Regions from separate parts of the Mesorhizobium sp. 131-3-5 genome, predicted to be linked through region 1. Evidence: predicted binding sites of a transcription regulator. Region 1 holds the regulator's gene; each other region holds the start of a gene.
What was found. Region 1 encodes LexA, which represses DNA repair genes until DNA is damaged. Its sites were predicted from a motif close to TGTTCNNNNTGTGTTCNG; they were not measured.
Positions count from the first base shown of each region.

Region 2: a site for LexA is predicted at 1,175-1,192, ahead of recA (recombinase RecA). Genes of this name have one in related genera too.
Region 3: a site for LexA is predicted at 1,140-1,157, ahead of JG747_RS27405 (PA0069 family radical SAM protein). Genes of this name have one in related genera too.
Region 4: a site for LexA is predicted at 1,013-1,030, ahead of dinB (DNA polymerase IV). Genes of this name have one in related genera too.

Region 1 is NZ_AP023254.1:4,272,585-4,274,788, forward strand. Features, by position in the region: gene JG747_RS20780 (ComEC/Rec2 family competence protein) at 1-881, shown strand, start outside; gene lexA (transcriptional repressor LexA) at 875-1,612, opposite strand; gene JG747_RS20790 (GntR family transcriptional regulator) at 1,991-2,204, opposite strand, start outside.
Region 2 is NZ_AP023254.1:4,752,836-4,755,039, forward strand. Features, by position in the region: gene recA (recombinase RecA) at 20-1,117, opposite strand; gene JG747_RS23290 (carbohydrate kinase family protein) at 1,399-2,204, shown strand, end outside.
Region 3 is NZ_AP023254.1:5,569,977-5,572,180, forward strand. Features, by position in the region: gene JG747_RS27395 (hypothetical protein) at 1-409, opposite strand, end outside; gene JG747_RS27400 (glycosyltransferase) at 554-1,081, opposite strand; gene JG747_RS27405 (PA0069 family radical SAM protein) at 1,232-2,204, shown strand, end outside.
Region 4 is NZ_AP023254.1:3,275,413-3,277,616, reverse strand. Features, by position in the region: gene JG747_RS16015 (winged helix-turn-helix transcriptional regulator) at 1-77, shown strand, start outside; gene JG747_RS16010 (DUF899 domain-containing protein) at 143-853, opposite strand; gene dinB (DNA polymerase IV) at 1,061-2,204, shown strand, end outside.

The DNA.
Region 1 (2,204 bases):
TGGCCGTCATGCCGATCGTGTCACTGATTGTCATGCCTTTCGCTGTTCTCAGTTCGCTTGCGATGCCCTTTGGTGCCGACGGTCCCTTCCTTTACGTGATGGGCAAGGGCCTGACCGCAATGATCGCCATATCGGCGTGGATATCGGAGCGCTCCCCGGTCGATGCGGTCGGGCTGATTTCGCAGCAATCCGTGCTGCTGGTGACCATCGCCCTGATCATCGCGACGATGGCGACGACCTGGCTGCGGCTCGCGGCAGTGCCATTCGCGCTTGCCGGCCTGCTGACAGTATCGGATACGCGCGCCCCGGATGTGCTGATTTCCGAAGATGCGCGTTTGGTGGCGCTGCCGATCGGCGGTGGAGAACTCGCGGTCAGCCGGGCTCGCCCGAACGAGTTCACCGTCGACAATTGGAAACGCGCGCTGGTGTCCGAAACCATCGTCGTGCCGGAGATGTTCGACAAGGCGGACTGGCAATTCGACATTGCCGATGCCGCCAATCTGCCGCCGGGAGCGCCGTTTTATTGCACGGATGGCGTCTGTCTTGCCCGGCATCCGTCAGGGGCGATCATCGCGCATGTCGAAGACCGCAAGGACACCTGGAAGGCTTGCGGCTTCGCCGATTTGATCGTCGTCAATGACGCAACCGGCTATGATTCCTGCCACAATCCGCTGGTTGTTGTCGTCACCAAACGGCAACTTGCCCGCAAGGGCAGTGCCGCCGTCTTCTTCGACCGCCAATCGGCGACAGGTCCGCCAATCATCAGCTTCGCGGTGGACGGGCCATATCGGCCCTGGCACGAGCAGCGAAAATTTTCGCGCGAGGCGAGGGGGCTGCCGCCCTATCAAAAACCCGAAAAGCCGGCCGTTCCTGCTCAGTAGCGCCGGATCAACCCGACAAGCTTGCCTTGCACCTTGACCCTGTCTGGCCCGAAAATGCGCGTCTCGTAGGCCGGGTTGGCGGCTTCAAGGGCGATCGAGGCGCCCTTGCGGCGGAACCGTTTCAGGGTTGCTTCCTCCTCGTCGACCAACGCCACGACGATCTCGCCCGGGCTCGCCGTGTCGGCGTTGCGGATGATGACCGTGTCGCCGTCGAAGATGCCGGCGTCGATCATCGAGTCGCCCTTGACCTCAAGTGCATAATGCTCGCCACCCATGATCATGTCCGGCGGTACCGAGATCGAATGTGTCTGATGCTGGATGGCATCGATCGGCACACCAGCGGCGATGCGACCCATCACCGGGATCGACACGGCGGAAACCGCATCGTCATTATTGCCGGCCGCGGGCAAGCGCGATGCCGCCGGCTTGATCTGGCGGCCAAGACCACCCTGGCCGAGGCTGCCCTGGATGACGCTTGGCGAGAATTTCTTTGCCGCGTTGAGGCCGGGTGCGATCGAATCCGGCAGCCGCAGCACTTCCAGCGCCCGCGCCCGGTTGGGCAGCCGGCGAATGAAGCCGCGTTCCTCCAGTGCCGTGATCAGGCGATGAATGCCTGACTTGGAGGCAAGATCGAGCGCTTCCTTCATCTCGTCGAAGGAAGGCGGAATGCCGCTTTCCTTGAGCCGTTCATGAATGAACATCAGCAGTTCATGTTGCTTGCGTGTCAGCATGGCGGCCCCCAAGGCATTGAACGACGGGTGTGAATCAGAATCGAAAAACAAACCCAGAACAAACACTATCTGTTCCAGTTGTGTTCCGCAACTGTTTAAAGTTTAATGAATTTGTTAACGCGTCTGAAATTATTTGGCCCCGGCAGCGGGCCGCGCTCGACCGCTTCCGCTCCCCCGCAGGTTCATTGAAATCATTTTGGTTAATGGCCTGTGGCCTACCCCTGGATGCGGTTTGGCATCAGGCGTTTGAGAGGCGTCCACAGAGCGGATTTGTACGGTGTATCGATCCATTTCCGGCGGAACGAAACGAAATCAAAATGCCAACGGTCGCGGGTTCAGGCCGGCCACGGCCGCGTGGATCTGGACGCCGCGGCGACGTCATCCGGAAACCGCTTTCAGGCTGCCGGCGCGCGCGGTGTAGGTGTTGGCGCCGTTGTCTTCGCTGTGGACATAGACATGCAGCGTGTAGCCGATATGCGCCGTCATCAGCGCCTTTGCCCGCTCGACGTCGCGATCGAGCGCCGCTTCCATGATTGCGGTGTGATGCTCGATGGCGATCGCTTCGCGCAGCGCGTCCATAGCCTCGCCATAG
Region 2 (2,204 bases), 480 kb from region 1:
CCGAACTCTGTCCGTTGCCCTACATCGCGCCGGCTTCGTCCTCAAAACCGTCGTCGCCGCCTTCAGACCCGCCATTTTCGAGGAACTTTTCGGCGATCAGCCCGGCATTCTGCCTGAGCGCCAGTTCGATTTCGCGTGCCGTATCGGGATTGTCGCGCAGGAACAGCTTGGCGTTTTCTCGGCCCTGGCCGAGGCGTTGCGAATTGTAGGAGAACCAGGCGCCGGACTTCTCGACCACGCCGGCCTTGACGCCGAGATCAACCAGCTCGCCGGTCTTGGACACGCCCTCGCCATACATGATGTCAAACTCGACCACCTTGAAGGGCGGCGCCAGCTTGTTCTTGACCACCTTGACGCGGGTCTGGTTGCCGACGACCTCGTCGCGGTCCTTGACCGAGCCGATGCGTCGAATGTCGAGGCGCACCGACGCGTAGAATTTCAGCGCGTTGCCGCCGGTCGTGGTCTCGGGCGAACCGAACATGACGCCGATCTTCATGCGGATCTGATTGATGAAGATGACCATGGTGTTGGAGCGCGAGATCGAGGCGGTCAGCTTGCGCAGCGCCTGGCTCATCAGGCGGGCCTGCAGGCCGGGCAGCGAATCGCCCATCTCGCCCTCGATTTCGGCGCGCGGCGTCAGTGCCGCGACCGAATCGACCACCAGCACGTCGATGGCGCCGGAACGCACCAGCGTGTCGCAGATCTCCAGCGCCTGCTCGCCGGTGTCGGGCTGCGAGATCAGCAGGTTTTCAAGATCGACGCCGAGCTTGCGGGCATAGACCGGGTCGAGCGCGTGTTCGGCGTCGACGAAGGCGCAGATGCCGCCCTTCTTCTGGGCTTCGGCCACCGTGTGCAGCGCCAGCGTCGTCTTGCCCGAGCTTTCCGGCCCGTAGATCTCGATGATGCGGCCGCGCGGCAGGCCACCGACGCCGAGCGCGATGTCGAGGCCGAGCGAGCCGGTCGGCACCGTTTCGATCTCGACGACCTGCTCGTTCGCGCCGAGCCGCATGATCGAGCCCTTGCCGAAAGCCCGCTCGATTTGCGACAGCGCCGCATCCAGAGCCTTTGATTTGTCCACTGCCTTATCCTCTACAAGCCGCAAAGAATTCTGAGCCATGATACATCACCCCTTGGTCGTCAATGAAGGCCGGACAATCCGTAATCCCTGCCATTTTGTACCTTTTTTGTTCTCGTTTGGCAAGAGGGATCAAATATCTGAAAAACAAGTCATATCCGGATTTGTTCTTTTTTCGTACCAAGAGATCGAACAGGAACGCGCCCCACATTGGGCCAGACTGTTCGATTGTATCGATCCGCCGAATCGCCATCTTGCTGGCGAAGGTCTGCGGCGCAGTCTAGCGCTTGTGCAGTCGCAATAACAAAGGGCATATCGCCAGCATGGTGAAATCCATAGAGATACTGGCCGTGGGCGGCGCCCATATCGACCGGCGTGGCCAGGTGTCCGGCGCCTACGTGCCGGCCGCGTCCAATCCCGGCACGATGCGCGAGGATGTCGGCGGCGGCGTGTTCAACGCGCTGCGCAGCACGGTGCGGCGCGGCGTATCGGGCTCGCTGATGTCGATGCGCGGCGGCGATGCCGGGGCCGACACCATTTCGCGAGCCATCGCCGAGGCAGGCATCGCAGACCTGTCGGCGGTCTTCCTCGACCGCACGACGCCGAGCTATACGGCGCTGATCGATCGCGAGGGCGAGTTGATCGTCGGCTTCGCCGACATGGCGCTGTACGATCTGGCGTTTCCCAAGCAGATGAGGCGCTCCAAGGTCCGCGAGGCGATCGCAGCCGCCGATGCCATACTGTGCGATGCCAATCTGCCGTCTTCGGCACTGGAGCGGCTGGTTTCGCTTGCCGCCGGCAAGCCGGTCTATGCCATTGCCATTTCGCCGGCCAAGGTCGTGCGGCTGATACCGGTGCTCGGCGCGCTGGCACTGGTCTTCATGAACCGGCGCGAGGCCGTCGCGCTGGCCGGCGTCAATGCAAATGCCGCCGAGCGAGACGTCGTCGACGGTTTGCGATGCAGCGGCCTTGCCAGCGGCGTCGTGACGGCAGGCAGCGCGCCGGTGCTGGGTTTCGACGAGACAGGCGCTTTTTCGATCCAACCGCCTGCCCCCAGAAAAGTCGCCGACGTCACCGGCGCCGGCGACGCGCTGGCGGGTGCGACGGTGGCAGCCTTGCTGCGCGGCCT
Region 3 (2,204 bases), 1.3 Mb from region 1:
TGGCCTGCGCATGGTCGCCCGGCATGAATTCGAGGCGGCGGTCGAAATTGCCGAAGCAAGGCGTGCGCGCCGCGAAATCCGCGATCTCTTCATGGATCGCCGGCGGCAGGACCAGGCCTGAAAACAGGCCGTCGGAACGCAAAGCATCGACCACCGCCGCCCGCGCGACACCGGAAAACATCGTATCCCCGACATTGTCGGCAGGACGCGCGCGCTTTGCGCCCAGCCAATGCATCCGGCGCCCAGGCATGGTGCGCGCGAGCATGAACATCGGCAACCAGGCAGGGTTTTCGCGCAGGTCCGTGAGATAGGTCGGAATGCGCACGGCAATGCGCCGCAGCAGGCTGCCGTTGCGCGCAATCGCCTCGAGACTGGCGGCTCCGGATTCGTCAGGCGTTGAAAGGGTCATCGGGTCCTCTTCCATGAGGGTGACACCGATGCCGCATCGGTGCCCACCACTCGCATGACCCAAACCCAATTCACCCACCTCGGGGAAGGCTAACCTCGCGTCAGATTTTGTGCAATGCACAATAAACAGAGCAGGTGCAAAAAATCACTTCGGCGCCCGGGGCTGCTGCTTGGGCGGCGCCACCCAGATCTCGGCTTCGAGCTTCTTCGTCGCCAGGCCACGCGCCAGCGCCTCGGCGCTGCCGGCGTTTTTCGACAGGGACGCCGCCTGGCGCTTGCTGATCACCAGCCCGTCGGCGAGCGCGCGGTTTCCCGAAAAGACCCGGGCGAGGAACGGCGCGCGGCTGCCGCGCGCGCGAGAAAACCGTGCCGCCATGGTTTGCCTCGCCGTGTGGGCGACGACCGCGTCGATCCAGCCCTCCACCAGCCGCGCGCCCGGCTCCAGTAACAGCAGCCAATCGCCCTTGGCCTGCCTTATCCCGGCGGCGATGCCGCCGCTTGCTACGTAGTGGCAGCCAGCATGCTCGGCGACATGATGCGTCTGGTCGGTGGAGCCGGTGTCGCAGACGATGACGTCGCGCACCACGCCCTCCACCGCGCCGCCGATCAGCGAGCCGAGCGTACGGGCGAGAGCCTCCTCGTCATTGCGGGTTTCGATGAGAACACTGAGCATATTTAGCCGAATAGCGGAAAGCCGCGCATAGCGCCAGTTTTTGCGGCGCAGCATAAAAAGTTCTTGCTTTGTTCTCATCGGCAAAATAGGAATAATTTCATGAACAGAGCGATTCGAAACAACATGGACAGTCCCTGGGAGCGGGCCAAGATGGAACCGATCGTGCGCGCCGACATTGCAGCCTTCGGGGCAGGGCGAGCCGAAATGGCCAATGCGATGATCGAGCAGAGTGGCATGCGCATCCGTCCGGACCGCAACCGCGGACGGTCGGCGGGCATCAATCCGTCCGGCCGCTTCGAACCGGTCAGCCGGCATGTGTTCGACGATGGCTGGAGTTCGCTGGAGGAACTGCCGCCGTTCAAGACCGAGGTGCAGGTGGAGAAGCCGCGCACCATCATCACCCGCAACGAATCGCCCGACATCTCCTTCGACCGGTCGATCAACCCCTATCGCGGCTGTGAACATGGCTGCGTCTATTGTTTCGCGCGGCCGACGCATGCGTTCATGGGCCTGTCGCCGGGGCTGGATTTCGAATCCAAGCTGTTCGCCAAGCCGGATGCGGCGCGGCTGCTCGACAAGGAACTATCCAAGGATGGCTACCAGCCGCGCACCATCGCCATCGGCACCAACACCGATCCCTACCAGCCGATCGAGAAACAGTACCGGATCATGCGCGAGATCCTGGAAGTGCTGGAAGCGCGCGGCCATCCGGTCGGCATCGTCACCAAATCCGCTCTGGTGACGCGCGACATCGACATATTGTCGCGCATGGCCGAACGCGGGCTGGCCAAGGTGGCGCTGTCGGTGACGACAATGGACCGCATACTGGCCAGGACGATGGAGCCCCGCGCGTCGACGCCGACCAAGCGGCTCGAAGCGATCCGGCAGCTTTCTGACGCCGGCATTCCGGCTTCGGTCATGGTGGCGCCGATCATCCCCGGCCTCACCGACCAGGAGATGGAGCGGATCCTCGATTCGGCGTACGCCGCCGGTGCGCGCGAGGCAGGTTACGTCGTGCTGCGTCTGCCGCTGGAGGTCAGCCCGATCTTCAAGGACTGGCTGCTGCGCCACTATCCCGACCGTTACCGCCACGTGATGTCGCTGATCCGCTCGATGCGCGACG
Region 4 (2,204 bases), 1.0 Mb from region 1:
AACTGGCGGCCGGCGGCGAGCCGGCGCTGGAACGGATGAAGGCGGCGCTGCGGGCCGAACATCTGGCGAACACATGATCGCCGAAACTCTTGAAGGATGCCGCGAGGCCGAGGCGCCCCAACCGCGCGGCGATGACGGATCGTCAGCCATCATACTCGTCGTGAAGGCGAACCCAATCGCCCAGCGTATGCGATGGCCCGTTTTCATTGCGGCCGATGGGAGTGAGGTCGAGATAGCTATAGGTCCCGATCAGGTTCTCGCCGCCCCGGCTCCGCACCTGGAAAGTGCAGTAGATCGTGCCATCGTCATCCCTGTAGAAAACGGTCGCGCCGCCGCGATCCCTGCCTTTCATCGCGACCTCTTCGAAATTGAACAGCACCTTGCCCGACTTGATCTGGTCCTCGGTGAACGACACCTGGAAGTCGAAATTGAAATCGCTGCCGAATGACGAAACCCAATCGAACTGCCAATTCATCCGCGCCTTGAAATCCATGAGCTCGGCCAGGGGAGCGCGCGCGCAGACGACCAGGGAGACGTCGTGATGCCTGAGATGCTGGTTGGCGGCGTCGATGTGGTCGCAAAGGAATGAACAGCCGGTGCAGCGATAGTCCGCATTGGGCGGAAACATGAAGTGATAAATGATCAACTGGCTGCGACCCCCGAAGAGATCGGCCAGCGATTTCCTGCCCTGGGTCGTATCGAACTCGTAGAGCTTGTCGATGCGCAGCCACGGCAGCGCGCGCCGCTCCGCCGCGAGTTGTTGACGCTGTCGGGTCAACGCCTTCTCCTTTGCGAGATGCGATTTGTGCGCCTCAAACCAGTCCGAGTAAGGCGCGATGATGTGGTCGGTCATGTCGTGCTCCTTCCGCATTCAGGCATGCTGACAGCCTCGTTGCCCGTCTTGAAGACGTTGTTGAAAACCGCGATCCGACATGGGCCGCGCAATTTTCGCGGGAAGAGAGCAGGCGATACAGCCGGACGCGGACATGCCGCTTGACAGATGTACATGTTATGTTCTCTATTCGTTCCGATCCATCAGCAACCGCGGATATGCAGCCGGATGGAAACGACAGCCACCATCCTGCATGCCGATCTCGATGCCTTCTATGCCTCGGTCGAGCAGCTGCTCGACCCGTCGCTACGCGGCAAGCCGATCGCGGTCGGCGGCGGCGTGGTGCTCGCCGCCTCCTATGAAGCGCGCGCCTTCGGCGTGCGCGGCGGCATGCCGGGGCGCAAGGCGCGCGAGCTTTGCCCGCAACTGATCTTCGTTGGCGGCAATTTCAGCCACTACCAGCGGCTGGGCGACGCGGCGATCAAGGTGCTCGACGATTTCACGCCGGTGGTCGAGCGCATTTCCATCGACGAGGCCTTCGCCGATGTCGCCGGCTGCACGCATCTGTTCGGGCAGCCGCAAGAGATCGCCACGGCGATCCGCCGCCGCGTGCGGGCCGAACTCGGCCTGCCGATCTCGATCGGCGTCGCCCGCACCAAGCATCTGGCCAAGATCGCCTCGCAGGTCGCCAAGCCCGACGGGCTGGTGGTGGTCGACCCCGGCAACGAACTGGCCTTCCTGCACGATTTGCCGGTCTCGTTGATGTGGGGCGTCGGTCCGGCGACCAAGGCGCGGCTGGCCGAAATCGGCATCGAGACCATCGGCGAGCTGGCCAGGACGCATAGCGGCGCGCTGACGCGGCTGCTCGGTCCCGCCGCCGGCGAAAAGCTCGCCGCTCTCGCATGGAACCGCGATCCGCGGAAACTGGAGACCGGGCGCCGGGCACACTCGGCCGGCGCGCAATCGGCGCTTGGGCAAAAGCCTGCCGTGGCGCAGGTGATCGTGCCGACGCTGCTGCATCTGGCCGACCGCGTCGCCAGCCGGCTGCGCGCCAAGGCGCGGCCGGGCCGCACGGTGACGGTGCGCGTGCGCTTTGCCGATCTCAGCGCCGTCACGCGTTCGATCACGCTGGATCAGCCTATCTCGGCGACCACCATGCTGGCCGAGATCGCCGGCGACCTTGTGCGCGGCGTGCTCGCCGACCATTCACACGAAAAGACCATCTCGCTGCTGGCGATCTCGGTCTCGCATCTGGAGGAAAGCGCGGAACTGCAGCTCGACCTGCCGCTTGGCCTCGCCGACGAGAAGCGCCGGCCCGGCAGCAAAAAAGGCCTCGCCCGCTTCGGCGCCGACCGCGCCATCGACAAGATCC